DNA from 4 places in the Paenibacillus sp. FSL P2-0121 genome. Region 1 is predicted to be linked to each of the others. Evidence: riboswitches for the same ligand, from Rfam matches in the RefSeq annotation. Region 1 holds a riboswitch; each other region holds the start of a gene.
The links. Region 1 has a riboswitch for cobalamin ahead of MKY54_RS03950 (S-layer homology domain-containing protein). Riboswitches for the same ligand answer to the same signal wherever they lie in the genome.
Positions count from the first base shown of each region.

Region 2: linked by a shared signal. The riboswitch ahead of MKY54_RS04625 (DUF4430 domain-containing protein) and the one ahead of MKY54_RS03950 (S-layer homology domain-containing protein) in region 1 are both predicted to bind cobalamin.
Region 3: linked by a shared signal. The riboswitch ahead of metE (5-methyltetrahydropteroyltriglutamate--homocysteine S-methyltransferase) and the one ahead of MKY54_RS03950 (S-layer homology domain-containing protein) in region 1 are both predicted to bind cobalamin.
Region 4: linked by a shared signal. The riboswitch ahead of MKY54_RS02375 (anaerobic ribonucleoside triphosphate reductase) and the one ahead of MKY54_RS03950 (S-layer homology domain-containing protein) in region 1 are both predicted to bind cobalamin.

Region 1 is NZ_CP150245.1:920,282-927,791, reverse strand. Features, by position in the region: gene MKY54_RS03960 (energy-coupling factor transporter transmembrane component T) at 1-109, opposite strand, end outside; gene MKY54_RS03955 (DUF4430 domain-containing protein) at 109-1,098, opposite strand; gene MKY54_RS03950 (S-layer homology domain-containing protein) at 1,170-5,849, opposite strand; cobalamin riboswitch at 6,012-6,213, opposite strand; gene MKY54_RS03945 (cellulase family glycosylhydrolase) at 6,557-7,510, shown strand, end outside.
Region 2 is NZ_CP150245.1:1,085,674-1,093,183, forward strand. Features, by position in the region: gene MKY54_RS04605 (VWA domain-containing protein) at 1-58, shown strand, start outside; gene MKY54_RS04610 (beta-mannanase) at 83-724, shown strand; gene MKY54_RS04615 (hypothetical protein) at 808-2,070, shown strand; gene MKY54_RS04620 (glycosyltransferase) at 2,067-5,063, shown strand; cobalamin riboswitch at 5,191-5,394, shown strand; gene MKY54_RS04625 (DUF4430 domain-containing protein) at 5,564-7,510, shown strand, end outside.
Region 3 is NZ_CP150245.1:5,040,831-5,048,340, reverse strand. Features, by position in the region: gene MKY54_RS22440 (response regulator transcription factor) at 1-416, shown strand, start outside; gene MKY54_RS22435 (sensor histidine kinase) at 413-1,420, shown strand; gene MKY54_RS22430 (ABC transporter ATP-binding protein) at 1,506-2,276, shown strand; gene MKY54_RS22425 (FtsX-like permease family protein) at 2,251-4,200, shown strand; gene MKY54_RS22420 (DedA family protein) at 4,218-4,841, shown strand; gene MKY54_RS22415 (undecaprenyl-diphosphate phosphatase) at 4,892-5,752, shown strand; cobalamin riboswitch at 5,852-6,058, shown strand; gene metE (5-methyltetrahydropteroyltriglutamate--homocysteine S-methyltransferase) at 6,213-7,510, shown strand, end outside.
Region 4 is NZ_CP150245.1:545,150-552,659, forward strand. Features, by position in the region: gene nrdG (anaerobic ribonucleoside-triphosphate reductase activating protein) at 1-104, opposite strand, end outside; gene MKY54_RS02375 (anaerobic ribonucleoside triphosphate reductase) at 101-2,086, opposite strand; cobalamin riboswitch at 2,328-2,563, opposite strand; gene MKY54_RS02380 (MTH1187 family thiamine-binding protein) at 2,942-3,250, shown strand; tRNA gene MKY54_RS02385 (tRNA-Thr) at 3,343-3,414, shown strand; gene MKY54_RS02390 (hypothetical protein) at 3,647-3,814, shown strand; gene MKY54_RS02395 (hypothetical protein) at 4,253-4,432, shown strand; gene MKY54_RS02400 (undecaprenyl-diphosphate phosphatase) at 4,632-5,435, shown strand; gene MKY54_RS02405 (hypothetical protein) at 5,711-5,926, opposite strand; gene MKY54_RS02410 (hypothetical protein) at 6,152-6,481, opposite strand; gene MKY54_RS02415 (hypothetical protein) at 6,891-7,193, opposite strand; gene MKY54_RS02420 (DUF3221 domain-containing protein) at 7,361-7,510, opposite strand, start outside.

The DNA.
Region 1 (7,510 bases):
GGGCAATCACTTGAAATATAGGATGCATGAACACCATGCTAAACAGTAATACAACAACAAAATATAGAAAATTCACAAACGGATGAAAGGTAGAAAAGCTATCCTTCATTATTTCTGAGCTCCTCCTGTGGCTACATAACCACCCACATCTCGACCTAGATCACAAGTGTATACCCAATCAATGACATCGCCATCTTTGAGAACATAACGGCTACTGCCGTAGTTAGGGAACCAGCCATTTACTTTGTACATCCATCCACTGAGCTCTCCAGCGTCGAATTCATACAGATTATTTATGCCTTCAATATAATTACTGTTATAGATCGGCGTCATGCTAAATTCCATATGGATTTTATTCTTTTTCATTTCTCTTAGTAAAACATCAAACACAGACTCACCTTCATAAAAGGTTACCTTCTGCGCTTTATAAATGATACCATCTGCCGGCAATACTTCAAGCTTATCCTGATTAAAAATATCCATGTTATCTAAAATTGTTGCCGCTGAGACGGACAAGGTAGCCGTTAATTGCTTCTTCTTATCTACCGTTGCATCTTGCCATTCCACTGGTTTAGGTTTCCCGCTTGGCACTGGATCGGTAAGAAATTTATCCTTTTTCGGTTCCTGCTTGGTTTCTGTTGTCGCTACTTTTGAATCAGGTTTTGTTACGGGTTTTGCCGTCGCTTTCGTTTCCGGCACGGACGTTTTAGCCGCTTTCGGCGTTGCGGTCGGTTGCTTCGTTGCAGCAGGTTTTGTTGTTGCGACCGGCGTTACAACTTCTGTTGGTGCTGCAGTTCCTGTTGGTGTTACAGCTTCCGTTGGTGTTGCCGATTCATTTGGTTTTAGGGTTTCAATGGGCTTAGCTGTTTCACTTGGCGTAGCTGACGGTGTTATCTCTGTTGTCTCGGTAGCGATTGCCTCAGTGGGTTCAACATCATCATTTGTTGCGGAAGCAGTGTTCTCTGGCTCTATAACCTGTGTCTCAACGCTACTATTTGCGACCTTGTTTGGGCTCTTCTGGTAATCCCCGCCCCAAAAGAAGGCGATAGCCAATACACCTATGATTAGTATCGCTGTTAACCATTTCTTCTTGTTCATTTCTCTAGTCCCACCTTAAATAATAAGCAAGGGTATACACGCTACCCTTGCTTATCTCTCTAAATAAAATTCTATTTGACGTCTGTCATATCATAAAGACGTGTCTGGCCATTAACGAGTCGATCATAGGAAACCAGTGCATACATCGCCTGATCCGTAGCCATAAGATCTACTTCTCCTGGTTGCGCGCCTCCATTGCCTACTCCACCCTGCTTCACGTGATAAAAGCCACCTTCAGGTGCAGCAAAACTAAGCAATGCGTCTACTGCGGAATGTCCATTTTTGATAAATCTGGAATCCTTATGCGGGTCAATACCAAGGCCAGTTAAAGCTACAATCACCTGAGCGATGCTTTCGGAATTTGTAGATTCCCAGCTTGCAAAACCACCGTCTGCAGTCTGTGTTTTGGATAACCAAGCAATCCCCCGGTCCACAGCAGCTGTTACTTTGGCGTTGGTTTTGTAATAAGGCGTTAAGCCTTGAATGACCATCCCCGTGATATCTGGATCAGCCGCTGTAGCATTACTGCCTAGTGCCCATCCACCGCCGCTGATCTCTCTGCCCAAAATATAATCAATGAGCAGCTCTCTAGTCGTCTGCGTCTTTACACCCTTAACCACTGGAATGTCGTAATGATTACTGTCCAGTGCAATGAGAGCAAACACAGGTCCATTAATACCTTGCTTAATTACAGTATCAAAATCCGCGAGCGGTTCCAGTAGGTTATAACCCGCCACTTTATCAATATTTTTGTTGATTGAAGTTAATGCCAAAATAACTCTATCATATTCCGTATATTTTACGCTATGCAGCTTCCCAGCTTTTTCTTTAAGAGTTGCTTCTACATTCGCGTAGTACTTAGTGTAATAACTATCTGGAACCTTCACGCCTGAACGTGCCAGCCCGAACACTGTCCAGTCCCCGCCAACCGAGGAGATAACCGGGTTTGTTACTGTTTTTTGCAAAAAGGCAGCTGTGTTCTGAATATAAGAACTAACTGCTTTATTCTGAATAGTCGGACTAACCACTTTGTTCCCACTCTTATAATCATGGGTTCTAGTAGCTACAACAGCCGCCATTTCTCTAGTTACAAGCTCTTTAGGTTTAAATTGATTATCATCACCTAACATCAAACCAGTCGCAACAACGGTCTCTACATCTGCTTTGGCCCATGCCGATACGGTGTTGATATCTTTAATCGCTGTTCCTGGCTTCGTCGCCGGGATGGCCAATGCTCTGACGATAATTGCTGCCATCTGCTCACGAGTAATCTTGTCATTTGGCTTAAATTCATTATTAAAGCCTGTGATTAGACCTGCCTTATGCGCAGCATTCACATATGGATAGAACCAATCACCTAGAGCGACATCCTTATAGGTAATGCCTTTATCACTCTTAATATCAAGTTCTAATGCAGAAACGAGAATCTTAGTGAACTCCGCTCTTGTGATATAAGCTTTCGGATTCACCTGGCCATTATTACCTTGGATATATCCTTTTACTGTAGCTGTTTCAATCGCTGAATAGGCCCAGGAAGAGATCTTATCAGCATCTGTATACAGTTGTTTAATATCATTCGTGTTCTGGGTAGGATCCTTAGGAGTCACTGTTGGAGATGGACTCACATTTGGATCAACGCCGGCTTCCGGATTAGCTCCCCCACCAGGAGCAGGAGTAGCACCAGGCTTAGGCGTTGGGGTTGGAGTAGGGCTTGTAGTTGGTATCGGTGCATTTAGATCCACACCCAAATTCGTAGTATAACGCCACTGAATTCTGTCCCCGGAACTTAGGTCATATGAAGATGCTCCATAATTAGGATATTTCCCATTCACATTATACATCCATCCACTGCCGCTGCCATGGTCAAATTCCCCATCACCAGCTATGGATTCAACATATACACTTCCAAAGTCACTGTTCCAGGAATCTCTATAGTCGATACCGCGGCTATCCAGCACTCTTTTTAGTACAGACCACACTGTGTCACCAGATTGGAGCTCTACCTGTACAGATGGAACAACATATCCCTTATTAATCGTAAGCTTATCCACGGACAGGATTACATATGGTTTCGATGGAGTGGTTCCGCCACCATTGTTGCCACCATTGTTGCCGCCATTTCCTTCACCATTTCCGCTACCATTACCGTTACCACCGTCGCCGCCAGGTGTTTGTACTGCACTGGAAGCATACGCAATGTAGTCAGTGAAGTGATTGGTTTTTACAATTAAGTCATTTCCACTATCATAGGCATACTCAGACTTACCGCTTGCAAAACCTAAGTCATCACTTGCAAATTTTTGAATGGCATGAGGGGTGCCATATTGAATATAAGCAGCTTCTTTTCCTTTAAGGTCCTTAAAGGTTAACGTAATAAATTGACTAAATTCTACTCTTGCACTACCACCCATGGAAAATGCTTGAAGAATGTTATCAAGCTTCTTGTCCCCAGGAATAATCTGATTCACACTATCTTTTAGTGCAGATTCTGCACCGGTTAAAGCTGAAATCAGTTCAATCGCAGAGGCATCCCCACTTGTAACTTTTGCACCCTTAGGAATGACTACAGATACGTTACCTTTTATGGCCTCTATCTGAGGAAGGTCGCTGTTACTTGGTAAATTGACACTAACCTTTGATTGATTTTCTTCCGAAATAGCTACTGTGATTTCTTTGTTGCTATCTCCAGCGCTGATCGGAACGATATAATCATTAGCGTCATTTGGGATTTCAACTTTCGGGTTCTCCCCAGAAGGTAACGGAAGTTCTTTCGGACCCTCTGGTTGCCCAGGCCCCGGTTCTTCTGGTTGTTCCAGTTGCACATCATTCATATCAAAGAGACGGTTGCTATGATTGATCAGACGATCATAGGACACAAGAGCATACGTACCTTGGTCCGTCGCCATATTGTCCACTTTGCCTGTGAGGATATGCTTAAATCCACCCTCAGGTGCAGCAAAGCTAAGTAATGCATCAATAAGCGAATTTCCACTTTTAACAAATCTAGCGTCAGTGTGCGGATCTACGCCTACACCAGTTAAGGCTACAATTACCTGCGAGATACTCTCGCTGCTAGTGCTTCCCCAGCTTGTAAATCCGCCTTGATTGTTTTGGTTATCGGACAGCCATTGGATGGCCCGATCCACGGCAGCTTTTACATCATCACGGGATGCATAATAAGGTGCAAGAGCTTGCATCGCCATCGCAGTCATATCGACATCGGCTTTGGTTACGCCTAATTCCCAGCCACCAGCTTCTGCTGTACCTTTTTTAACCTCTTTATCTAAAATGTACTGAACTAGTTTTTCTCTTGTGGTCTGTTCTGTAACTCCATCAACTACAGGGATCTCATAGTTATGGCTATCTAACGCAATCAGAGCAAAAATCGGACCATTATTGCCTTGCTTTTGGATATATTGATAATCAGCCAGTGCTTTTCTCAGATCATATCCCGCAACATTTGTGATATCTTTTCCGATAGAGGTAAGTCCTAATATTGCTCTGGAATTCTCTGTGCTTTTATTGGCGTCGAGTTTTCCATCCTCTTTAATGATTGATGCTATTTTCGTAGCTACATTGTTGTAATAAAGATCGTAATAACCGTTAGGTACTGTATAGTTCGCCCGAGCCAGAGAAAGGATTGACCATTCTCCGCTACCTGTTCCAAACGTTGGATTCTTTACAGTATTTAAAATATAAGCAAGGTTTTTATCTAACTGTTGTTTGACGGCAACTGAAGTTTCCAGTTTGTAAGTAACCTGATAAGTTACATTTGTTTTGTTTCCAGCTCCGTCAAGAGCCGTTACAGTAATTGCATTACTGCCTGAATTCAGAGTAGCTTTATACTCCCCATTTGCAGGTGATAAAGTAACTCCATTCAGCTTCACTTCTGGAGTAATGTCACTATATACATTGTCTGTGACAGCTACTTTGAAGCTTATTTCTTTATTGGATACTTCCTGTTTATCTTGTATGCCACTTACTGTAATAACAGGGGGTTCTATGTCTAATGCATTATTAAGACCGACAAGCGCATGATCTACACTTATTTGAGAGCTTGCCATGTTTTCGAGCACGGAATAGGCTTCATAAACTGCCGATTGCACTACTGGTCTGTCCAAAATAGTTTCTTTATTAGGGGCACTGTTAATCTCGGCGATTTCCGCAGTTAAAGCATCCTTATTGGCAAGTTGAACTGGGATTTCCCCCCAGCCGCCAAGATCAGAACCATAGCCATAAGTGGTGAACTGAGTTCGAATGATGTCACCGTCTTGAGGCTTATAATCGGTCATCCCAAACGGAGGAAACACATTATTTACTGCATACATCCAACCCGACATGGAGGTGTAGTCAAACTGACTTAACCACTCGGGGTCTGCTTTAGTGCCGACTGTATTCCCATCGGCTGAAATCATATCTAAAATATATTGTGGAATATTGACTTCGCTTCTGCCACTATCTTTAACTTCTGATAAATAAAAACCACTATCTATATTTCCTAAATATCTATAATTCCCATCACCTAGCGCACGTGTTATTAAAGATGCGCCATTATCGCCTTCATAAATCGGAACTTTAATAGGTTCCTTAATATACCCTTGGCCTAAGGTGAATTTCTCTACGGATACAGATACATACCCTTTAAGGGTAGAGCTTGCTCCATCTGCTTGAGCCGGGATTACACTTGTAGAGAATGTCGTAATAAATACAGCTACAATAAGTAACCACGCTAAAAACTTATTTTTCTTCATTTTTCCATAACCCTTCCCTTCATACCTATGATAAAAAACAGAATAAACTTTCTCATAACCACAAAAAAACCACTCAACATAAACGTCAAGAGGTTAAGATAGTGAACCACAGTAATAGCTGGCAAACACTATTCAAGCACCTCTCTATCGATCGTAGAGTTTGATGGTGTAACAGAAAAAGGCAGATATTCTGGCTCAAGTATCATCACCCTTGCTGCCTTCCCAGTTTCCCAGTGGCATTTTGCAAGGACTCCTCTTTCACAGCGGCGGGACCGCGCGGGATTCACACCCGCTTTCCATTTAACCAATCTATGATTGTACTTCCGCAACATTCATAGTTGGCACCTATTTCTAATTTTAAATTTTCATGCTTCATCATATCTAATATATATGCTTTTGTCATGTTATATTTCTTTTTTGTATAACGGGCAGCTAGAGATAATCCTATTGAATAACCAATTTCTACGACTAGGGGTTATTTAAATAATTTCTTTATCCAACTGTGGGGAAAATTAATTTAAATCACTAATTCTTATATGAATTTACCACAAATTAGTAAGGTACTCGCTAAGTGTATTCTATGTTAGGGTATATCAAGAAAGCGTTTACAAAAATAACACTGGAGGTGTTTGCGTTCATTTAACCACCAAGTACAGCGTCAAAGCCAGGTCCAAGCATCCTAAATTTATCTCACAAAGGAGAATTCAATGACTACGCGAATCCAGAAATCCTTCTTATCATTGACACTTGTCACCGCTCTTCTGCTCTCTCTGTTCTCATCCATGGCCGCAGCTGCAACTAAGGACGAGCAACAAGCTAAGGCAGCGCCAAAGAGTAAGATCCAATCCTATGTAGACGAAATGCAGCCCGGATGGAACCTCGGCAATACTTTAGATGCTACAGGTGAGGATGAAACCTCCTGGGGCAATCCACGTGTGACCCAAGAACTTATTAAAAAGATCGCCGCTCAAGGCTATAAAAGCATTCGGATTCCTGTGACCTGGGATACTCACATGGGTGCGGCACCAGACTATACCCTAGAAAAGGCCTACCTCGACCGTGTGGAAGAAGTTGTCGGCTGGGCACTGGACGCCAAGCTTTATGTCATGATTAATGTCCATCATGATTCCTGGCTATGGGTAAGCCATATGGAAGAAAAACACGATGAAACGCTGGCACGTTATAATGCAGCCTGGACTCAAATTGCCGATCGCTTCAAGGACAAATCCGATAAGCTGATGTTCGAGAGCATAAATGAACCTCGGTTCACCGATGGTGGAAGCACAGACGAAGCAAAAATGGAACAAATGCTTACTGAACTTAATAACTCTTTCTATCAAATCGTGCGGAAATCCGGTGGGAAAAACGACCTCCGCCCACTTGTATTACCTTCATTAGAGTCTTCACCTACGCAAACAAGAATGGATCATCTCTATAAGACGATTACGGCTCTGAACGATCCAAATATTATTGCGACCGTTCACTTCTATGGCTTCTGGCCTTTTAGTGTGAACATTGCCGGCTACACCACATTTGAAAAAGATACAAAAAACGATATCACTCAAACTTTTGATAACGTTTACAATACATTTGTAGCTAAAGGCATCCCTGTCATCGTCGGTGAATTTGGTTTACTCGGGTTCGATAAAGACACGGGTGTG
Region 2 (7,510 bases), 170 kb from region 1:
ACCAGCATCGGATAACTTTCCGGGTCGGCGCAGAAGCCGGAACAGCAAAGGATTCTAGTGTAGCGGAAAGGGGTTTACAGTAATGAGGTACGCCGAGGTTAATGCTTCCGCTCCGGGAATAACGGATGTGACATCCCAAGTGGATGACCGATTCTGTACGCTGAGATGGCGCTGGCCGGACGGCGTGCAGGCGGTGTACATCCACAAAACCTCCGCAGAAGCGGCTGACATGGGAACCGGAGATGATCCGCCGATCGGGATGAAGCTCTACACTCGTGAGGAATACAAATCTAACAATGGTTATCGTGATCGATTGGATGAGATCGGATTGATATCCTATACGATATTTGCTCGTCTTGCTGAGAACGGTGAGACTGCCCTGGTGAGGCAAAATGATGGTGTGAACCGGGTGATGGTCAGTGCAGGCAAAGCCCGGATCTATTATTCCATTCAACAAAAAAAGGCCTTATTCGGAAAACAAAAGACCGTACATATGGCGATTACGGCAGAAGTGCCCGTGGCACGGGATGTCCTCTGTTATGTCAAGAAACGTGGAGGGCATCCTGCAGGGAAAGAGGATGGTATTCTCTTTCCCTTCGTCCAGGATTTCGCTCCTGGACGCAATGTACTTCCGCCGATTGAAATCGGTAAGGATGATTTTGTACGCATCTTTTTCACCGATGGCAAGAAATATGGGCTTTATTACGAATTGGTACCGGAGTGAGACTCGGTCTACACGTACAAGCGGGTGATGAGCAGTGGCGTTCATAGCAAGTACGTAGATACAACTTTTGGGAGGATGAGTAGATGTCTTTTTTTAGCCGTTTTATGAAAAAGAATCAGCCGGAGCCGCGGCCGCTTTTTTACGATATAGTGTGTCCGTATTGCTTCACCAAGTTCTCTCCGGAGGATGTCGTCTTTCGGGCTATGCACAGCCGGGAGGACGATGAAAATTACGCATTGGGTGAGGATGACGCCTTGAACAAATACCGTGAGCGCTTTGGGCTTGATACGGTAGATGACATAGAAGCGATTATCAACCCGGCGGATATTCCGGAAGAATATCATCATTACACGGATCATGTGTTAACTGGGCTTACGGATCGTTACGGTGTGCTTACGCGCAGACGGCTTTGCCCGTCCTGCCATAATGAGCTGCCGGTGACTGCCGGGAAGGTGCCAAGTAACATCATCTCGATTATCGGGGCATCCCAAGTCGGGAAATCGGTGTATATGACCTCGCTGATCCACACATTGCAGCATACTACAGCAGGTCATTTTGATGCCGCTTGTATGCCGCTTAATGCAGAGATTAGCCGTAAGTTCCGTACATTGTATGAAGAACCGCTTTTTGAGCGTGGGGATCTGCTGGCTTCTACACAGAAGGAAAAAATGCAGGAGCCTTTTATCTTTCAATTTGTCTTTAAGGATGAAAATAAACCGCCACTGACACTTGTATTCTTTGATGTAGCAGGTGAGGGTATGGTGGATCAGGATTATCTTGGACTTCATGGTCAGCATATCAAGAACTCTGCGGGTATTTTGTTTATGGTCGATCCGCTGCAAATCCGTTCTATCCGTGAAAAGATTCATATTAACATCGGTGACCGCCCGGGAGAATGGGTCTCACAATATGACGAGCCGCGCGATGTGGTGCTGACGATGTTCGGTGATTTTATTGCCTATCAGGAAAAGAGTAAGACAGACATTCCAACAGCGGTTGTGCTTGCCAAAAGTGATATGCTGCATTCGCTGAAGGATGAGGATGGCGATTACATCAAGTCCAACAGCAATGTGTTCAATAACTATGTTCACCGCAAAACATTAAACATGGACGAGTTCCATAATATCGACGGGGAAATTCGCAGATTTATTGGTAAGGTGGACAGACCCTTTAAAGATACGATGGATGTTTATTTCGCGAATACGGGTTATTTTGCAGTATCTGCGTTGGGCAGCAATCCTGTGAATCAAAAGATTGAGGGTGTAGTAAGCCCGATTCGTGTAGACGAGCCTTTTATTTGGCTGCTGCATAAGCTGAAGTATATTGAGGGGAGCGACGGCCCGTGAATGTTTTCTCAGGGTCAACAATCGCCCAACAGATGTACACCCGCGAACGTCGCGGAGTGTTTCGTTCCACAGAAGGCTTCGATACGGTAGCGAAATCAGATAGTCTAGACAATAATTTTGTGAAAAAAATCCTTCATCCCTTCTGCCTCTACGATGCTCCTGCGGAGTTAACCGCACGTGGAGAGAAGGATGAGGCTGCATATCCTGGTGCGCTGCACCTATTTCATGCTGAGAACGGGGATACAGTTATTGGGCTTAGTCGTTATCAAGCGGCCGATTTCACAGGCCAACGAAGCGCTTTTTTTGCACATAACTATGTAGTTCCTGCTTCACGTTCCGAAGAAATTGTGCAGAGCTATGTAGACTGGCTGCATGCTGATTTTGCAGAGCGTTATACTGGAGAGCTTGGTGGAACCTTGCCGGAGCTGCCCTCTATTCCAGTTGTTCGCACAGACCGCAGCCCGGATCCAATCGCAGGCTTACGTCTGTTAGGGATTGATGAAGGGATATTCAAGGCATTATTGCAAGCGGTGATGCTCTCTGTAGCAGGTAAGAAAAAAATCTACGTGGCTCTAAACGTACCTATCACCGAGTTGTCTGCGCGGGCGGTGGAGCTTACAGAAATTCTGTATAGCGTGCTGCCGTATGAATTCCGCCGTAGATTAGGCGTGATTACCTATGCGAATGAACCGCAAAGCCGTAAATATATACATCTTAGCTTTGTGGAAAAAGGTTCACTTCGTCCCGGTGACCGCAGTATTGAGAAGGATTATACCTTTGATTTGGCTTCCGGACGGATGGGGAATGTCGATTTTGGCGAGACCCGCCAGCCTTATGCTGATTTGGTGTGGAAGCTATTACTGCTGAATCCAGGAGATATTAACGACTTCGTAAGCTTCGCCGATCAGATTCTGCGTGGAGAGAGTCCTGAGCACAAGCTAACCCTTTCTTTCTATAATGAGCTGGCTATATTTTATGAGATTGAGCAAGGGAACGAGCATTTATATACGGAAAACAAGAGTGCGGTGCTAAGTGGTTTGCTTTCTTACCTTAAACCAGACGGTGCAATTCATTCTAGAATCCGCTTGAATGATATTTTCTTAGAACGGTTTGACCGGGAATTTGATCTGATTCGGCAAAGAAATGTGCCAGATCCGGCGATTATGGAATGCTTTAAAGAGTATTTTGTACTTAAGGATCACAATTACAGGGTCAGAATCGTGGATTATTTCATCAATGGGATGCTTCATAGTGTGGAAGCGGGCCGCAAGGATATTTTGAGTGCTGCTTACGGGATCATTGAGAGTAATGATGAGTTAAGTGCAGCTTACTTCCAGCGCGTGATGTCTGAAACTTATTTCCGTAAGCAGCTACTTGAGCCTTATATGGAATCAAGACTAGCTGCGGCGTCCAGATCTGCGGATATTCTGAGCTTTGTGCTCCATTGGGGGCGGTTCCTGCCAGTGGCGTTAGAGCAGTCTTTTGCTCAAAATGCTGTGAAGGATTATTTGCTAGAAAAGCTCCAGCTGGAGCATGATCCGGTGGCTTCTGTAGCGGAAATTCATGAAATTGTAGATAAGGCAGAAAAAGATCGCCGCAAAGGAACAGGAGTTGCTCCTAAGGCACTCTCCCTAATGCAGGATCTTGCTGCTTCAGCAGATAGATTCTTACTGAACCGCTTATCGCTTTCTGATATGACGCAGGAGGAGCTTCTGGAGGTAGTTTTTTTACGGTATGGTAATGTTGTCGATTGGCAGCCGCCACTGGATAGGATTAGCAAGCAGAAAGAGAATGCGCTGCGTGCCGCTTACCGCTGGTTTGGTGAAGAGAAGCCGAATGAGGAGATTTTTACAGGATTGTCTCCGCAGGAACTAGACGATGTGCAGCTACTGGGTCGTCGTTTGCTAAAAGAGGCGCGTGTTCTGGAACCCTTTGAACGGCTTCCGCTAGCCTTTTACTATACAACTCAGCGTGAAGGGGGTCCGCTGGATTACGATGCGCTTCTGGAGCTGTTAAAGCGTAAAGCCGGTTCCGACAAAGAAATCATCTATCGGTTTTTTGCTTGGTCGCAAGGCAATCCTTTATTTACGGTTTCGAATAAAAAGCTGCAACCGGGTTACCGTAAGGCGATTCTGAAGTATTTCCTGAGCAGTGATCGTGAAGCGTTCAAGAATCGGGAATTCCGAAAGAACTATGTCGCGGCAGCTCGGCCTGCTCTGCAAAATGTGTACAATGAAGCCCGCTCCCAACTGGCTTCCCCGCTGGCGCGCTGGATCAGCCGCAGCCGATTTCGACTCTTAATCTCCGGCTCCATTACGGGTATTCTGGTGATTATTGCAATTATCGTATTCAGTATGCTGCGTCCGGATGATACGAAGACGGCTCTGCCGGGGACAAGCCCTGAGCCGACCCCTGTTCAGAGTGCAGGCAATATGCTGCCTCCAGCTTCAGTATACTTGAAGGATCAGAGCGTCGAAGGAGATAAGGGGAGCAGCATATTGGTGTTCACCTTCGCAAGTGCAGATGACTGTGTGCAGTTTCAACCGACTGAGATTAGTTTAATGTCTTCGTCTACAGAGATAGATAAAAGCTTTAAGGTCGCTGCTACGAATGGGACTTGTCCAGTGCCGTCAACGGATGGGACGGATGAGGGAAACGCTGCTGACGAGTCAGATGCCGCTGGCACTACTGGAGGAACAGCAGAAGGTGCAGATGCTACTAATGCTGTAGCTGATGCATCTCCGTCTCCTACGCCTTCCTCTAATACTGAGGACAGCACTGGGTTGCCTTCCGCAACAGCTGTGACTGAAGGTGAACAACCTTCCTATCAGGTTGAGGTTACATTGGAGCCTGGAGCGACAATTCTAGAGAAAAGTATGATCAAAGCCGGAAGATTTACATTGATCGTAGATCCCGACCCTAATATTCCACCAGCTTCTGATTCAAGTGCTGAACCCTCCCCGACTGCAAGTCCGGATGGAACAGTCGAATAACAAGCTTTCTGAACAGCAATAACTACCGGAAGGTGGCGTATTGCTGTTCATTTTTTTGCTGCCCATACTAAGCTTTTCTATAGACATGCTATGTATTAATAGATATGATTATGGATGTCAAAATAAGATACTACATACTGGAAAAGGTGCAGACTCTATCAATCTAGTCGTCTGCTTAAAAGGGAAGTCCGGTGCAAGAGTCCGGCGCGGTCCCGCCACTGTATGTGCGGAGCGTTTCTTCTATAAGCCACTGCCCCGAAGGTAGGGTGGGAAGGTGAAGAACAGCGATGAAGCATTAGCCAGGAGACCTGCCTTTTTCGTGAGCGTTTCTATTCTTCGTGGGGTAAGAATGTGGAACATATACAGATGGACTGTTGGCAGGAAGCAAGCGCCGCAGCCTCAATTTGTAATCTTCCCTGACCGCCCTCCAAAGGGGCGGTCTTTATGTTATGCGTCTTATTCCCGGCAGTACCCATTCTTATACAGAAAGAGGTTAAACAATGAAGAAAATCATGTCTTCCAAGTTTGTAGCACTTGGGCTGGCCTTATTCATGGTCATTTCAATTCTAGGAACATCTCTTGCTCCGGCGGGACAAATATTTGCAGAAGCGGGCGCTGGCGCCGGTCTGGAGGCAACTGCTGCGGAGCGGATTAATGTTGCGGATGCGACTTATGCGGCTGCAGAATATCTCTTGAAAGGTGGCGTGCAATCGGATTGGCAAGCCATTGGATTAGCGCAAGCAGGGTACAAGCTGCCGGCTAGTTACCTTTCAGAGCTTGAGAAAAAAGTAAAGGATGCAGCTGGCGATTTCACCAATGTAACCGATTATGCTCGAATCGTGCTCGCAGTGAGAGCGATTGGTGCAGATCCTACTAGCTTTGCTGGTAACGGAACGACTCCTGGCTATAATCTGATTGAGAAAATTTATAATAATAGCAAGCTCAGTGAACAGACGCTTAATAATCCGGTATATGCTTTACTTGCGCTGGATTCTGGTAAATATAATATCCCAAGTGACGCGAAATGGACGGCGGATAAGCTCCTTACGGAGATTCTCTCCAAACAGAATCCGGATGGGGGCTTTGCACTAACCTCAGGCGCAAGTGAGCCTGATATGACAGCGATAACCTTGACGGCTCTGGCGGCACATAAAAATAATCCCGAAGCCTACTTAGCAGGGCTACAAGCCGTAGCTTGGTTATCTGCAGCTCAAGATAGCCATGGGGGTTACGGTGACAGTGCTGAAAGTAGCGCACAAGCAATCCTTGGACTCACATCCTTCGGAGTTGATCCTAGTGGATTAGAATACACCAAAAACAAAGTGGATCTAATGGAGAACCTGCTCAGCTATCGTCTAGCTGATGGTAGCTTCACCCATAGCCGTGGTGGAAGCAGTAATATTCTGGCGACAGAGCAAGGGCTTCAGGCGCTGGTTGCCTATAATTTGCTGTATAAAGGAAGCAACAGTAAGCTATACGATTTTTCCAAATCCTCCATTCAGAGTTCACTCATCTACGCTCCAGTAACGATTGAGGGACCACAGGCCACGTTGGCACAAGGGTACGCCTATGCTGGCAACGCACTTGGAGCGTTAGAGAAGCTGGCGCTTCAAACGAACTTGCCGATCACGAATCCTTCGGGCAGTTATGTGACTGGCATCGGAAGTATTGCTGCTGGAAGCTTTGGTGGTTATGACGGATGGATGTATGTTGTATCGCGTGACGGAAAATGGATTAATCCCGATGTAGGCATGAGTGATTTTGTACTTAAAGATTCAGATCAGGTACTGGTTTATTATGCCGGAGACGACACTAAGCTTGTGGATTCCGTTACGCTTTCCAAAGCAAATCTTAAAGAGGGCGATTCTTTTACCGTCACTGTAACTAGTAAGACGTGGAAATGGGACGCTGCTACGAATACTTCCTCTCCTGTAACTGCAAAAGCTGCGGGTGTTCAGGTCCAAATTGGAGCTCACAAGGTAACGACGAATGCTAAAGGTGAGGCCGTATTCTCAGGAAATATGCCCGCAGGTGACTATACACTGACTGTAACTGGCTACCGTGAAGGCAAAGCCCCAACGATTGCTAAATATACAAAAGCTCTAAAAGTGATTTCTAAGAATGTAACAGCTTCGCTAACCGTTGAAGGCCCGGAAGGGTTGATTAGTGAGGGGACTTTGAAAGCCTCCAATGCCCTTGAAGCGTTGCAACAACTAGGGTCTACCGATGATTTTAAAGTAGATATCACCAAATCGTCTTATGGCAACTTTGTATCAGGTATCCATGGAGTTTCGCAAGGTACTTACGACGGATGGTGGAGCTTCGTGGTATCACGCGGCGGGGAGTGGATATATCCAAGTGTGGGTATGGATGCGTTCGAACTACAGGAATCCGATCGTGTGCTTGTCTATTATGCAGGAGAAAATACACAGGTTGTAGATGCTGTG
Region 3 (7,510 bases), 2.9 Mb from region 1:
ACGATTATATCACTAAGCCTTTTGATTACGAAATCGCGATGGCCAAAATCAAAAGTCAGCTGCGGCGCGCCTACGGCACCTATGCCGGTGGGAATAATGAACGCACACTAAACGTTGCCGGAATGACGCTGGATGTAGAGCGGCTAATCCTTACCCGAGGCGAAGCTAAAGTGGACTTAAGCCACACGGAAGCCAAGATACTAGATGAGCTAATGCAAAAATCAGGCGTCATCGTTACCCGGGACAGGCTGCTCGAAAAAATCTGGGATGATCAAGCCTTCGTGGATGAAAATACCTTAAATGTATATGTTACACGTGTACGCAAAAAACTTGCCGCTCTCGCTATCACAGATGGACTACAAACCGTACGCGGTCAAGGCTACCGTTTGATTCCGAATTGGGGGGATGAGGAATGAAGTTGTTTTTACGGGAACAGTTCCCCCTGATTGTGGTCTATCTAGCCCAGCTAGTCCTGATCACATTAGTGTATCGGCTGGATGGGGGCAGCGGTCTGAATGTAAGTTTATATGCCGCGCTGCTCAGCACTTGTCTACTGATTGGCTACCTCGCTTACCGTTACGTCACCAATCGCACGTTCTATGAACGTTTGGAGACTACGCCCTCCTCTCTCGATGAGGCAGGTGGCCCTACACAGGATTCTCCGCTAGCCGTAAGCTTGCGAGGTTTACTGGGGTCGCAATTCCGCCTCTACAAAAATGATTTGCACAGCTACCGCCACAAATTAGAAGAGCATATTCACTTTATTAATCAATGGGTACATGGCATGAAGACGCCGTTGTCTGTCATTCATCTGATCATTCAGGATAAGGATGGCCCTCCTTTTACGGCAATTGGTGATGAACTGGATCGTCTGAAAAAAGGACTGGATACCGTGCTTTATACGGCCCGTCTGGATACTTTCGAGCACGATTTTTATGTGGAACGGCTGAATTTGGAGACCATCGTACGTGGTGTGACCTCTGAGCAGAAGCGTCTTTTTATTCGAAAAAGAGTATTTCCAGCTATACAAATAGATGAACAGATTACCGTAAACACGGATGAAAAATGGCTCACTTTTGTCCTTACGCAGCTGATTACGAACGCTGTACGTTATACGACAGAAGAGGGCAAACATGTTTATTTCCAAGGGATGGTCACGGAAGATAAGCAGACTGTGCTTGAGATCCGGGATGAAGGAGTAGGCATACCAGCAGGAGATCTACCGCGTGTGTTCGATGCTTATTTTACCGGGGTGAATGGACGAACCTTCCAGGAATCTACGGGGATGGGTTTATATCTCGTGAAGCAGATCTGCGGCAAACTTGGACATGAGGTGAGTATCCGTTCCGAAGAAGGAAGCGGGACCACCGTGCGGATTGTATTTAGGGAGCAGCATATAACAAACCTTACAAATGTGTAAGGGCATTGTAAGTTTCAGAAATAGCAGCCTATGTGTACACTTTGTATAATGAAGGCAATCCAGTCGAAAGAAGGAGAGGTAACACTTGCCCATTCTAGATGTTCATAATTTATCAAAAATATATGAGGGTAAAGTGTCCACTCAGGCGCTGAATCATATCCGCTTTTCTGTAGAAAAGGGGGAGTTTGTTGGCATAATGGGTCCATCCGGGAGCGGGAAAACATCGCTGCTCAACACGATTGCCACCATCGACCAACCGACCTCCGGTCAGATTCTGATCAACGGCCGAGATCCTAATCTGCTTAGCAGAAAAGAAAAGGCGCTTTTTCGCCGTCATGAGCTAGGCTTCGTCTTTCAGCATTTTAATCTACTGGATACGCTCACTGTAGAGGAAAACATCGTATTACCTTTGACGCTTGCAGGTGCTCGTGTCCCAGAGATGGAGAGCAGGCTGAAAGAGGTCACTACCTTGCTTGGCATCGAACATTTGCTGAAGAAGCGCACGTACGAGGTCTCAGGCGGACAAATGCAGCGGGCGGCTATCGCCCGGGCGATGATTCATCGTCCATCGTTAATTTTGGCGGATGAGCCCACAGGCAATCTGGACTCCAAAGCCTCAGGGGAAGTCATGAATATGTTGACAGAGGTGAATAAGGAAGAAGGAGCTACGGTGCTGATGGTCACACATGACGCAGTGGCTGCAAGCTTTTGCAACCGGGTCATCTTTATTAAAGACGGACGTTTCTATAGTGAAATGTACAAGGGCAGTAATAGAGGCGCTTTCTTCCAAAGTATTATTGATATGCTGTCTCTGCTTGGGGGAACCAGCCATGACCTTTCGGCAATTCGCTTATAGGAATGTAACACGTAATAAACGCAAATATGCCGCTTACTTTGTCGTCAGTGCTTTTTCGGTGATGATCTTTTTCGTGTGCGCTTTGTTTATTTACCATCCGGATATTTCAAAGAGCTTAATTTATAGTACGGCGGCTCATACGATGATGGTGGCAGAGGCAATTATTTATGTCTTTTGTTCTTTGTTCGTACTCGTATCCGTTGGATCCTTCCTGCAGTCGCGCAAGATGGAGTTCGGAATTTTATTGATGCATGGAATGACGAAGAGACAGCTGAACACCATGGTTTTTCTGGAAAATATGATGATCGGCACCTCTGCCATCCTGACAGGTACCCTTCTCGGGTTACTTCTGGGCAAATTATTTTTGATGATCGGATCTACTTTTTTGGGAATTCCCCTGTTAACCTTTCATCTCCCATGGCAGGCACTTGTGCTTACGATTTGCAGCTTCGTGTTATTGTTTTTTCTGATATCACTTTGCACCTTTGTTTTTATCGGCAATGAGTCACTGATGCGTCTGTTTCAGGGAGAGCGTAAGGCAGAAGAAGAACCCAAAGTATCCTTTGTATTATCTATTATTTCTGCTGTACTGCTGATCAGTGGTTATTATATGGCGGCTACTGCAAAAGCTGCTTCCGTAGAGAAAGTCATGTTTCCGGTCGTTGCGATTACGGTTATCGGGACGTATCTCTTTTATACCCAGCTAAGTATTTGTTTGGTTAAGCTGCTTAAGGACATTCGGCGCTTGTATTGGCATCGTACGAATATCATCACTTTATCCGGTTTGTCCTACCGCTGGAAAGAGAATGGCCGGATGTTTTTTATGGTGACGATTGTATCCGCAGTCTCCTTCACTTCCGTAGGGGTATTTGCATCGATACATACACTTTCCAGAGAGCTGAAATTGGATTATCCCGCAGCAGTGGGTTATGTAGCCAAAGGAAATCAGACGGGTGTACCCTTTGATCAGCATCTGAACGAAATTAAGGAAGAGCTCAAGACGCACGGACTCCCTTATGAAGCGCTTAGTATCCCGATTAAATATGCTGAGGTCGAAGCTCAGACTGGACCCGATCGCACTTTACGCCTTCCCTTGATTGCTTTCAGTGATTATAATCTCGCCCTGCAACGTGCAGGTTTCCCAACAGATGAGCGTGCTCTGGTGGGCAACGAAGGTCTGGTGATGATTGGTTCGCAGCGGGATCGCAGTTTAACAGAAGGCAGAGTAAAAGCGGTCTATTCCTTGCAGCAAGGACTTGCCATTAAAGAAATAGGTTATACCGAGCAAGTCCCCATTGCCGAATATTTATTGCCGGAGCTGGATGGTAGAGATGGCGGGGATTTTAGTGGTGTCGTGATCAGTGACGAGCTTTACAGTGCTATTGATCCCGTGCAGACGGATCTTTATACAGGTTTTTATGTAGAGGATTTTCCGCAGACGGTAGGTATCGCAGCTGATCTTGCCCATAAAGGCAAACAGTCCTATGAAAGTGATTCTCCGTATGCGATTGTGATCAGCGGCACGCTGTTTGAGCTTCAGAAAACATTGTATAACACAATGCTTTTTGCTTCCTTGCTGGTGGGTACTGTCTTTTTTATTGCGGCAGGCAGCTTTCTTTACTTCCGGTTATATACCGATCTTGATCATGATCGCAATCAATATTCCACTTTGTCCAAGATGGGGCTTACGGATAAAGAACTCAATCGAATAGTTACGATTCAGCTGTCTTTGTTGTTTTTTGTGCCGGTCGGAATAGCTATTTTACACAGTGTGTTTGCCTTTATTGCGCTTCAACGGTTGTTCTACTTATCTATCGCAACGGAGACAGGCGCGGTGTTACTCGGATATTTGGCTGTTCAAGGACTATACTTCTTTTTTATTCGCAGCCGCTATTTACGCAACCTGAAGAAGAACTTGATATGAGAAATGGGGGTAACAAGATGCAAGCATGGATTACAGATTTTATGGAGCAGTTTGGTTACTTCGGTATTTTTCTGATGCTGGCCTTTGAAAATATATTTCCACCAATTCCTTCAGAAGTGATCCTGCCCTTTGGAGGATTTATGACCACTACGACGAGCTTAACGATCCCTGGTGTAATCATTGCTGCCACGGCTGGATCACTACTGGGTGCAGTAATTCTCTATTATATTGGCCGATTATTGGATGTGAGCCGGTTAGAGAAGCTGGTTGAACGCTGGGGGGGCCTAATTCGCGTCACTAAAAAAGATATCCACAAGGCTGACGCCTGGTTTGATAAATATGGCTATTGGACTGTATTGTTTTGTCGGATGGTTCCGCTGGTCCGCAGTCTGATTTCGATTCCGGCGGGAATGTCGGGCATGAAATTTGGAGTATTTATGATCTTCACAACGATTGGCACATTGGGATGGAATTTGCTGCTTGTGCTTATTGGCGCGGCATTGGGCGAATCCTGGGAAGACATTGCCATGTACATGGATGTGTACTCCAATGTAGTCTATGTACTAATTGCTGGCGGATTAGTTATCCTTGGGTTTCTGTACTTCCGCAAACGCAGCCGGAGAATGAACACTGAGGGCTAAGCGGGTAGTGGACTGATAATAGAAATGACTATTAAAAAGGAGGGAAACACATGGAGCTATTAACGATTATTAAAGCCATTATTTTGGGGCTTGTTGAAGGTTTAACCGAATTTGCTCCAGTATCCTCCACGGGTCATATGATTATTGTTGATGATATGTGGCTGAAATCACAGGAGTTATTTGGACAATATACGGCAAATACCTTCAAAGTAGTTATTCAACTGGGTTCAATATTAGCGGTTGTTGTGATTTTTAGAAATCGGTTCATTGATCTGTTGGGTTTAAAGCGTTTCAGCCGTAAGCAGTTGGATCCTGTAACAGAGGAGCTACCGAAGTTGGAGCAGGGCGGGCACCTCAAGCTGACTCAGGTTCTGGTAGGGTTAGTGCCTGCAGGTGTGTTAGGTGTTCTGTTTAATGATTATATTGATGAGCATTTATTCTCTACATCAACAGTGTTAATTGGTCTAGTGATTGGGGCTATATTAATGATTATTGCCGATCTGTTTGGGCCGAAGAAGATCAGAACTGAGAGTGTAGATCAGATTACATACAAACAGGCACTTGGTGTAGGTCTTGTACAGTGTTTTTCGTTATGGCCTGGATTTTCACGCTCGGGCTCGACGATTTCTGGTGGCGTACTCCTCGGGATGAGCCATCGTGCCGCTGCTGATTTTACGTTTATTATGGCAGTACCCATCATGGCAGGTGCCAGTCTGTTGTCACTGATGAAAAACTGGCAATATTTCACCATGGACGCGTTGCCGTTTTTTATTGCAGGCTTTATTAGTGCCTTCCTATTTGCGCTGTTATCGATGCGTTTCTTCTTAAAACTGATCAATCGTATCAAGCTCTTACCGTTTGCTATATACCGTATAATTCTTGCTGCTGTAGTATATTTCGTATTTTTCTAAGTCCGTTATAAGGAATCGATATAACAGAAGCCCCAGTAATCTATTGCAGATTGCTGGGGCTTTCACGTATGATGACATCAGATTAAGACACTCAAATGATGAATGATATCGGAGACAGGTGCTGACCGGAAAATAGTAATTCGGTAGACTTAATAGGGAAATTCGGTTCGAAGCCGATGCGGTCCCGCCACTGTAACGGAAGAATCTCGAGCAACAGAGGTCACTGGCAATTTACTACTGCTGGGAAGACTGCTCAAGATGTTGACGCCGCTAGCCAGGAGACCTGCCTGTTTCAACAGCACTGCTTCACCTACGGAAGATAGGGAGGTGTTAGACGTTAACCATGGGTATATCATGGGCGTCTTTCCCTTTGACTTTTTTAGGGAAGGGCGCTCTTTTTTATAGGAAAGCAAGTAGCTTTGGAGTTTGAAATAAGAGATGGAAGAGGGAGTGTATCGAGATGACGAATAAAGTAAAAGTAAGCAATCTTGGATATCCGAGAATCGGAAAGAACCGCGAGTGGAAAAAGACACTGGAAGCCTACTGGCAGGGGAAAATAAATGAGGAGCAATTCCGCTCCGAAATGGCAGCAATTCAGCTGCAGCATTTGAAGACCCAGCAAGAGGCAGGAATTGAGCTTATTCCGGTAAATGATTTTACTTTTTATGACCATGTGTTGGATACGGCTGTTATGTTTGGAATTGTACCTCCACGGTACACGTATGATGGCGGCGACATCGGGCTTGATCTTTATTTTGCAATGGCCCGTGGTAATGCTGAGGCTACTGCCTGTGAGATGACCAAATGGTTCAATACGAACTATCACTATATCGTTCCAGAGATCGGCACACAAACACCACGCCTGACTGAAAATAAACCTCTAGCGGCTTATCGTTTTGCTAAATCGCAGGCAGGGATTGAAGGTAAACCGGTACTTTTAGGTCTGTATACCTTCCTTAAGCTGTCCAAAGGTTACGCAGCGGCAGATATCGCCAAGATTGCTGCACGTTTTGTTCCAGTCTATGTTCAACTGCTACAGGAACTGAAGCAAGAAGGGGTAAGCTGGGTACAAATCGATGAGCCAGCGATTGTTACAGGCATAAGTAAAGAAGAATTAACACTGCTTAACTCGATATACACAGAAATTGCCGGCTCCGTGCCGGGCTTGAATATTATTTTACAGACGTATTTCGAAGCTGCTGAACCGTTGGAGGCACTGCTAGAGTTGCCTGTTCAAGGCTTGGGTCTTGACTTTGTGCACGATGGTGGAGCGAATCTGGCTTCTATCGAACGTCTTGGCTGGCCGAAGGACAAATGGCTGGGTGCCGGAATTATTGATGGACGGAACATCTGGCGTTCCGATTTAGACGCTAAGCTGCAACTGGTAGAAAAGCTCAGCGTTCATGTGCCGCTTGATCGTCTTATTCTTCAGCCTTCTTGCAGTCTGCTGCATGTCCCAGTCACCGTTCAAGGTGAGTTGAAGCTGAAGGCGACAGTTAAGAATGCGTTAGCTTTTGCCGATGAGAAGCTTGCAGAGCTTAGTTTGCTCGGAGCAGCCCTCGCAGATAAAGGAGAAGCTGCTAAAGCAGCGCTGGCCGCTAGTCGTGAAGCTATTGCAGCATTCCGCGCACTACCTGAGCGTGGTCGTAAGGATGTGGCGGAGCAAGTGCTTGCACTTGCAGCTTTGCCGGACCAACGCAGTTTGCCTTTTGCTGAACGCTTAAAGGTGCAGCAAGAGAAATGGCAGCTTCCACTTCT
Region 4 (7,510 bases), 380 kb from region 1:
TTAAAACATCCCGGGCAACGATGGCGGCAGCCGCTGAGAAAGAGGACGGCCCGCATGCCCTCTCCCTCGTTAATCGACTCCGGATAGTAACCGCAAATATTCATAGATGCTTAACGCGATCCCGAACTTCAGCTTGTTTGGCGGCATTAAAGCGGGTCTGATAGTCGCCGGTTAAATAACCTGTAACTCTGCGCAAACGGCGGATGTGCACATCATTCTCATTTGCGTTGCAGGAAGGACAGTTTGTCCCAATTACGCCTTCGTATCCACAGCTGGAGCAGCGGTCAATCGGATGGTTAATGCTGAAATAACTGACCTGTTGTTCGAGCGCATATTTAATGATTTTGATAAAAGCCGATGGGTTGTTGCGGGCATTGCCGTTTAATTCGACATAAGAAATAGCCCCGGCATTGCAGTATTCATGGAAAGGAGCTTCCAAGCTGATCTTCTGAGCAGCACCCAGATCGAAGTATACAGGGATGTGAAAAGAGTTCGTATAATATTCACGGTCGGTTACGCCCGGAATGGAACCCAGTACCTTGCGGTCAACTTTGGTGAATTTACCGGACAAACCTTCTGCTGGAGTTGCGAACAGGGTGATGTTAAGATCCAGTTCCTCACTTTTCCGATCGCAATAGTCCCGCATATGACGCACGATAGCCAGCGCCTTGGAATGAACTTCCATATCCTCGCCATGGTGTTTACCGTACATAGCTTTCATACATTCCGCCATACCGATGAAGCCAAGAGACAGACTGCCATGCTTCAGCAGATCGCCTACAGTGTCATCAGGTGCAAGGTGTTCGCCGCCTTCCCAGACGCCTTCTCGCATCATGAAATCGGAAGCTTTAGCTTTTTGTGCGGTTTGGATGTGGAAGCGATGGAGAAGTCCTTCCAGCGCAATATCCATATAATGATTTAGATCTTCATAGAAGCCAGCTTCGTCTGCGACGGTACGTCTGCCTGTTACTGTGCCGTGTGCCAGACCTAGCCGAACCAGATTCAGTGTATTAAAGGAAAGGTTGCCCTTCCCAGAGCAATGATTACGCCCAAAACGGTCACCGAGCACTCGGGTTCGGCAGCCCATTGTAGCGAACTCCGTATCAGGATCACTTGGATCATAATACTGCAAGTTGAGCGGAGCGTCCAGATTAGCGAAGTTTGGATATAGTCTGCGCGCAGAACATTCAGCTGCTTTTAGGAACAGTTCATAGTTAGGATCGCCTTGCTGTTGATTGATTCCTTGCTTGCATTTGAAGATTTGAATCGGGAACACTGGTGTTTCTCCGCTGCCAAGTCCGTTCATAGTTGCGGTTAGCAGAGAACTGATCACAAGCTGACCTTCTGGTGAAGTACAAGTACCGTAGTTGATGCTGGTAAACGGTATTTGTCCACCGGATCGGCTGGACATGGTATTCAGATTATGTACCATACTTTCAGCCGCTTGCAGGGTTTCGATTTCGGTTTCCTTTAGTGCAAAACGGAACGCTCTTGGATATGACTCCGCCAGATCGGTCCGGCTCATCGTAATCTCGCCCAAAGATTCGTCAGCTTGTCCTTCTTCAAAATAATCCAGACCCTTGCGGAACAGCTTGGCGAAGGATTTGGTTACATAAGGTGCCAGATCGTAATCGAGTTTATTGGCGGATACACCACCATATTGAGCATTTTGCTGGGATTGGAAAATAATCGCTACCAGAGACATAGCTGTCATTATTGAGTTCGGAGGACGAACGCTGCCGTTGCCGGTATTGAAACCTTCACGGAGAAGTTTATCAAACGGGATAAAAATACAGTTCGTCGTTCCAATCGCGTATTGATCCAGATCATGCACATAGACGACATTGTCATCAATAGCCTGCACTAGCTGTGGCGGCATCGTAAAATTGCGGGCGTACCATTTTGAATATTCACTGCCGAACTTGCTCATTTTACCGGAGAAACTCTCTCCATTCAAATTGGCATTCTCGCGCAATAGGTCCATATCCCGACTGTCGATAATATCCCGGCCTAAATCAATGAGCTCTTCTAAAAGAACTTCCCGTGCATTTTCTACTCCATTAAATTGTCTCTCCAACAACGTCATTGTACAGCTCTCCTCTCAGTATAAAAGAAAAACATCTATCATCAAATCCATATATCCATAAGAAGTTGGACTGCTATAAGCAGTCGTATATTTGTTCAGATTACATAAAAAAAGCATCCCCTACCCGAGGATGGCAGAAAATGCCCGATGCGTTATGTAAATATCCACACGGATATTTGCAGAGGTCTCTACGTAGATGACCGCATGCGGACACCATCCCTGTTCCTCGCAGGCATCAATAGTTGGTGTCGTCGAAACAGGTAGGTCTCCTGGCTTCCGTGGGATCTCTCGGCGCCTTCCCAAGGGTGTTCCTAACCCTCAGTGGCATTTGCCGGGAGATGTGGATTCTCAAGCTTCCCAGAAGCTTAAGAAGGCCATCCGGTTACAGTGGCGGGACCGCAGCGGATTCTCACCGCGCTTCCCTATTAAGCTCTAAATCCGGTTAAGGATCAAAGCGCCTGTCTCCACTATATTTTGTTGTCGTTAGATAAAAATAACCCAAGATGTTGTGTTTGTAAACAGTTTTTTAGAAAACCCGCGCGGGGAGCGGGTTCTTTAAAAGTACTCCACAAATGATCCACAGGCTGTCCATAAGTAATCCACAATTGATCCACAGGGAGATGCGAAATGATTCATAAATTGTCCGAAAAGATGCCACAAAGAGTCCATAAATATAGTGCAGATGACCCTAGAATTTGCTCATGAGAAAATACCCTTAGCCCAAAGTCATATTTTGGAGTAATCAGAAGAAATAGAAGAGATAAGGGAGGATAATCTTGCTTAGTTTGTGACAGAGCGGTGGAATTGTTACAATGGAAGGAGACAGCTACTATAAAATTTCGAGGAGGTATTCTCATGCCTATTGCTGAAGTTACAGTTATTCCAATTGGAACAGGCAGTACCAGTCTTAGCAGCTATGTTGCGGATATGCAGCGGGTGCTGAAGACAGTAGAAGGGATTACTTATGAACTTACGTCCATGGGGACGATCATCGAAGGGCCTCTGCAACGCATTTTTGCCGCGGTAGAAGCTTTGCATGAGTCTCCTTTTTCCGCAGGTGCAGAACGTGTCTCTACCTCACTTAAAATAGACGACCGCCGCGATAAACCCTCTACTAGCCGTGGAAAGTTAGAGTCTGTGGAGCGTAAGCTACAGGTGGATTAGCAGTTTAGAAGGGCGGAAAACAGGGAGAATAGGCTTGCGTTTCTGGCTGAAAGTTGTATAATATTTTTTGTTTGGCAGAAAAACAGCGTTAAGCTGGTGTAGCTCAGGGGTAGAGCAACGCACTCGTAATGCGTAGGCCGGGGGTTCAATTCCCTTCACCAGCATCCTTACAAAGTCGATAGTGGCGCGTGTTCCCGGGTTTTTGGAACTGCGCCTTTTTTTGTACAAGCATCAACTTCTAACATTCTTCTAACCTTTAGTCGAGTAAAGTGGGTGTCTCGTCAATTTTCTCCACTTCTTTTCGGGTTCCTAGAATAGAATCTCCGATACATCGGGGCACAGCTTCCTGCAAGTTGGGGAGAACATGTGAATAAGTATCCAGGGTGATATTTATTGATGAATGGCCTAATCTTTCCTGAAGTCGAATATGATGGACAGCCCCTGCCGTTCCCTGTTCTTCTGGAGAAACGTATCAAGGAAGATAAGACATGGCGCGAAATCGCTAATGAAAACGGTATGACTAGTGGTCACTGTCGAGCAGATGGAAGGTGTGGCGCAAGCTGACAGCAATCAGAATGAAGAATGGTGGAGGAGGAGCAGCATAAGCTGCTTTTCTCTTGCGGGGGCAGATCGGTTAGATGGTAATTACTATAAAAATAAAAAAGACACCACAAGGTGTCTTAGTACAGATACTTTTCGCTCGAATTTCACGAGCTCGTCAGTGAACTGAGTTCATAAGCAAGACTGGCTACGGCTAACAGATGAAGAGATAAAGTAATATCAATGTTAAAATGTGCGGTAATATTAATTTTCATAGATAACCACGCTCCTAAAGTATAAATACACATAAAGAAAACTTTATAAAGCGCTTGGCCTGCCATCATCAGTGCCAGGTAGCCATCCTGTACAGACGCCTTAGCGTTTCGACAATAACATTATACTTAATATTTTGTGTTTTGCAAAAAAAGGACCCCCAATTCTTGGTCGGGGTGGCGGTTCTGTGTGGTTTCTCAGCGCTTTGGAATCATGATGGTCATTGAGGCTCCACGCACGCGGCTGCAGAATGATCAAATGGAAGTTACGTTTCGGTATTCATATCTGCTGCATGCTCTGAAATTGATTATCCAAAATAACGGGCAGCAAGTTCAGAAGGTTAACGGATTTTTTATTGATACAGGTTGAATTTAATGTTTGATACTGTTGTTATGCTAACGGGAAAGGATAGTTTAATAAAGGAGTTACTTAAGATTGGAATAATGAGCAATGTGACAATTATGTCATTCTGAATTGAATATTGTTAGGTTAATCGATGGGGAAGTTTACTTGTCTCCCTTATACTGGAAATTAAATGATTTTATTTCCGAAAGGGGACAATGCACTAATGACTGATGTAATTAAAGCAATAATACTTGGCATAATAGAGGGCTTAACTGAATTTTTACCAGTATCATCTACTGGACATCTTATTCTAGCAGGCGATTTGCTTAGCTTTGAGGGAGATGCTGCAATAACTTTTAAAATTGTTATTCAGTTGGGTGCAGTGATGGCAGTTTTAATTCTTTATTGGAAAAGGTATTTGGAGATTGGGGTTAATATGATTAGAATGGATTTTTCCAAAAGCAAAGGATTAAATGTCATTCATATGATTTTGGCTATGTTACCAGCATTAACCCTATATCTTCTCTTCAAGGACACAATAAAAAGCCAATTATTTGGCCCAACCCCTGTTTTGATAGGTCTAGTTGTTGGTGGCGTGTTGATGATCATTGCAGCGCGGAATAGGCGGACTGAAACCGCTGATACTATCGATGGGATTAATTATAAACAGGCTTTCGGAATTGGTCTGTTTCAATGCTTGGCGTTATGGCCGGGATTTTCGAGATCAGGTTCGACGATTTCAGGTGGCCTGTTGCTTGGCACTAGCCAAAAAGCCGCTGCAGATTTTACATTCCTTATTTCTGTGCCTGTTATGTTTGGTGCAAGCTTGTTGGATTTGTACGATAGTCGTGATTTGCTGAGTTCTGACGATTTGCTTCTAATGTTAATTGGCTTTGCGACATCCTTTCTTGTGGCAATGATTGCAGTAGTGACGTTCATCAAACTGATTAAGAGACTTCGATTGGAGTGGTTTGCTCTATACCGGTTTGTTTTAGCAGCTCTCTTCTATTTAATTGTCATACAGTAATTGGATTAGTCAATATGAACATCATGGGAAAGAAGCTTTTAAAAAGGCTATACATCATATCCTGCACAGATTTAACTAGAGGTTAAAACAAGGGGAAATCACCAAACAAGACAAAGCTCAAGTAGTCTATGAACTAAGGAATGAATTTTCGGTGTAAGCACTTCTACAGCTAGCCATTATCCCTCGTTTGTTTCTTCTACCATTAATATCACAAAGTGATTTTACAAGTGTTTGGGAATATGAAAATCCCCACCAGTTTAAGGTGGGGATTTTGCTTACCAAGTATTATAGTTCGACTGATACTTAACATGTTTGTTCTCATAGCTCTCATTTGGGTAATCACGTCTGACAGACTGCAAGTAGCCTGAAATTGCAAATGCTGCAATAAGCCCTCCTATAATTCCTGTGATTAAGCTGAATGTTGAAAATCCGAATGTGGCAACTACTCCAATGGAAGACAATGCTACAAGCAATAGACTGAATATTTTCATCTTTATACACACCTTCATTTTGTATATATAGTAATTTGGAAATTAAGATTGATACGTTACCTTGTTTGATCGGTTTCGATAAAAATAATAAAAATTCAGCAAATCTTTAGACGGGCTTCATACTTATTTAAGCTAAGAGGATTATAGTAATTACATAACCCCCTTATAATATAGATCTAGACCCTGCCGGAAGTTGGTGGGGTCACTTTTTTGCACAGAGTAATTTTATAAATATGGTTGCCCAATATAGAAGAGAAACAAGAAATATAAAATGTAGAGAATGGGTAGCTTTATTTTTAATTTCTTGCAGGAATTTTTGAATTTTTCTGAGGTCTTGGACAGATTCTTCATCACATATCCATAAATGAGGAATTGTCCAATAACAAAGAAAATGAGCTTAAGGGGAAAGTTGCCCATTTTTATCTCAGTGAAAATAATAGTGAATGTGACACTCACAAAGGTTAGTGATACAACTTTTAAAAACTGTTCATAACGATCTTGTGGTTCTTTGATAGGATCCTGCTGCCCCCATTTTCTCTCATCAATTTCTGTCATGGTAAACCTCCAATCTACTGAATGTTATTAGTATTTCACCAGATTGAGATGCTTTTTGAACAGGGAGAATTAATTGGGAAACCATTATGAGTATAGTTGTCTGTTGCATCTTGTTGAAGGCTTACTTGTTGTGGAGATAGTACACTTGAATTTGATTGATTTGCTGATGCGAAAGGAGCAATTGCGGTAGTCAATAAAGCGATTGATAAAACTACGATTAGTTTTTTCATACTTTGATAATCCTCACATATGAAGTGTTTACTTACATGGATAATAGTAAATTTAATGGTTAATGATGTATATGAGCTATAAGATCGATTTGAAAAATGAGATGTTTTGTAAGTTTTTATAAATAAACGTCGAATATTATAATAAGAGAGTTTTATTGGTGTAGATGACCTAGGACTAATTAATTGTGATGAATTTTAAAAATACGAAACCCGCCGATGCATGTCTCGCGGGTTTGTGCTGATCCTGTATCTTCAAGTAGATCCTTCGTGTTATTAGGTACATTGCCAACAACTGTAGGGACTTTATAAGCTCCTATAGTTGTTACATGGTAAGGTTTCAGTAATTCCAACAAAGAGTAAATTCCCAAATGCTTGGGATTATGCCCACTGGCTTCGGTAGGTGAGCTTTTTTTGTTTACAGAATGTTCCAGAATTATTATATTCAGATTATGTAAATGTTTCGTCCGGAAGAGATTATTCATAGTATATGTTCGGAAGGGTATTTCTGCTTCAGGAATTCCCGTAACAGAGATGTTGAGAGTATATAATGTTCCATATTATATACTCTGATTTCTCCTTAAATCTACACAAAGAAGCGCCATCCCTTTTGGAGACGCCGCTTCTTTATAGTAGATTCTATTCTTTTTGCTCAATTCTTGATTTTGGTGATCTTTTTGGCGGTAACTTGTGCAGGGAATGAATCATCACTTACTTCAAAAAACACTTTAATCTCATCGCCTTTTTTATATTTAGAAGGTGCAACTTTATTTACCCAAATGGCTTGAGAGTACTCATTAGA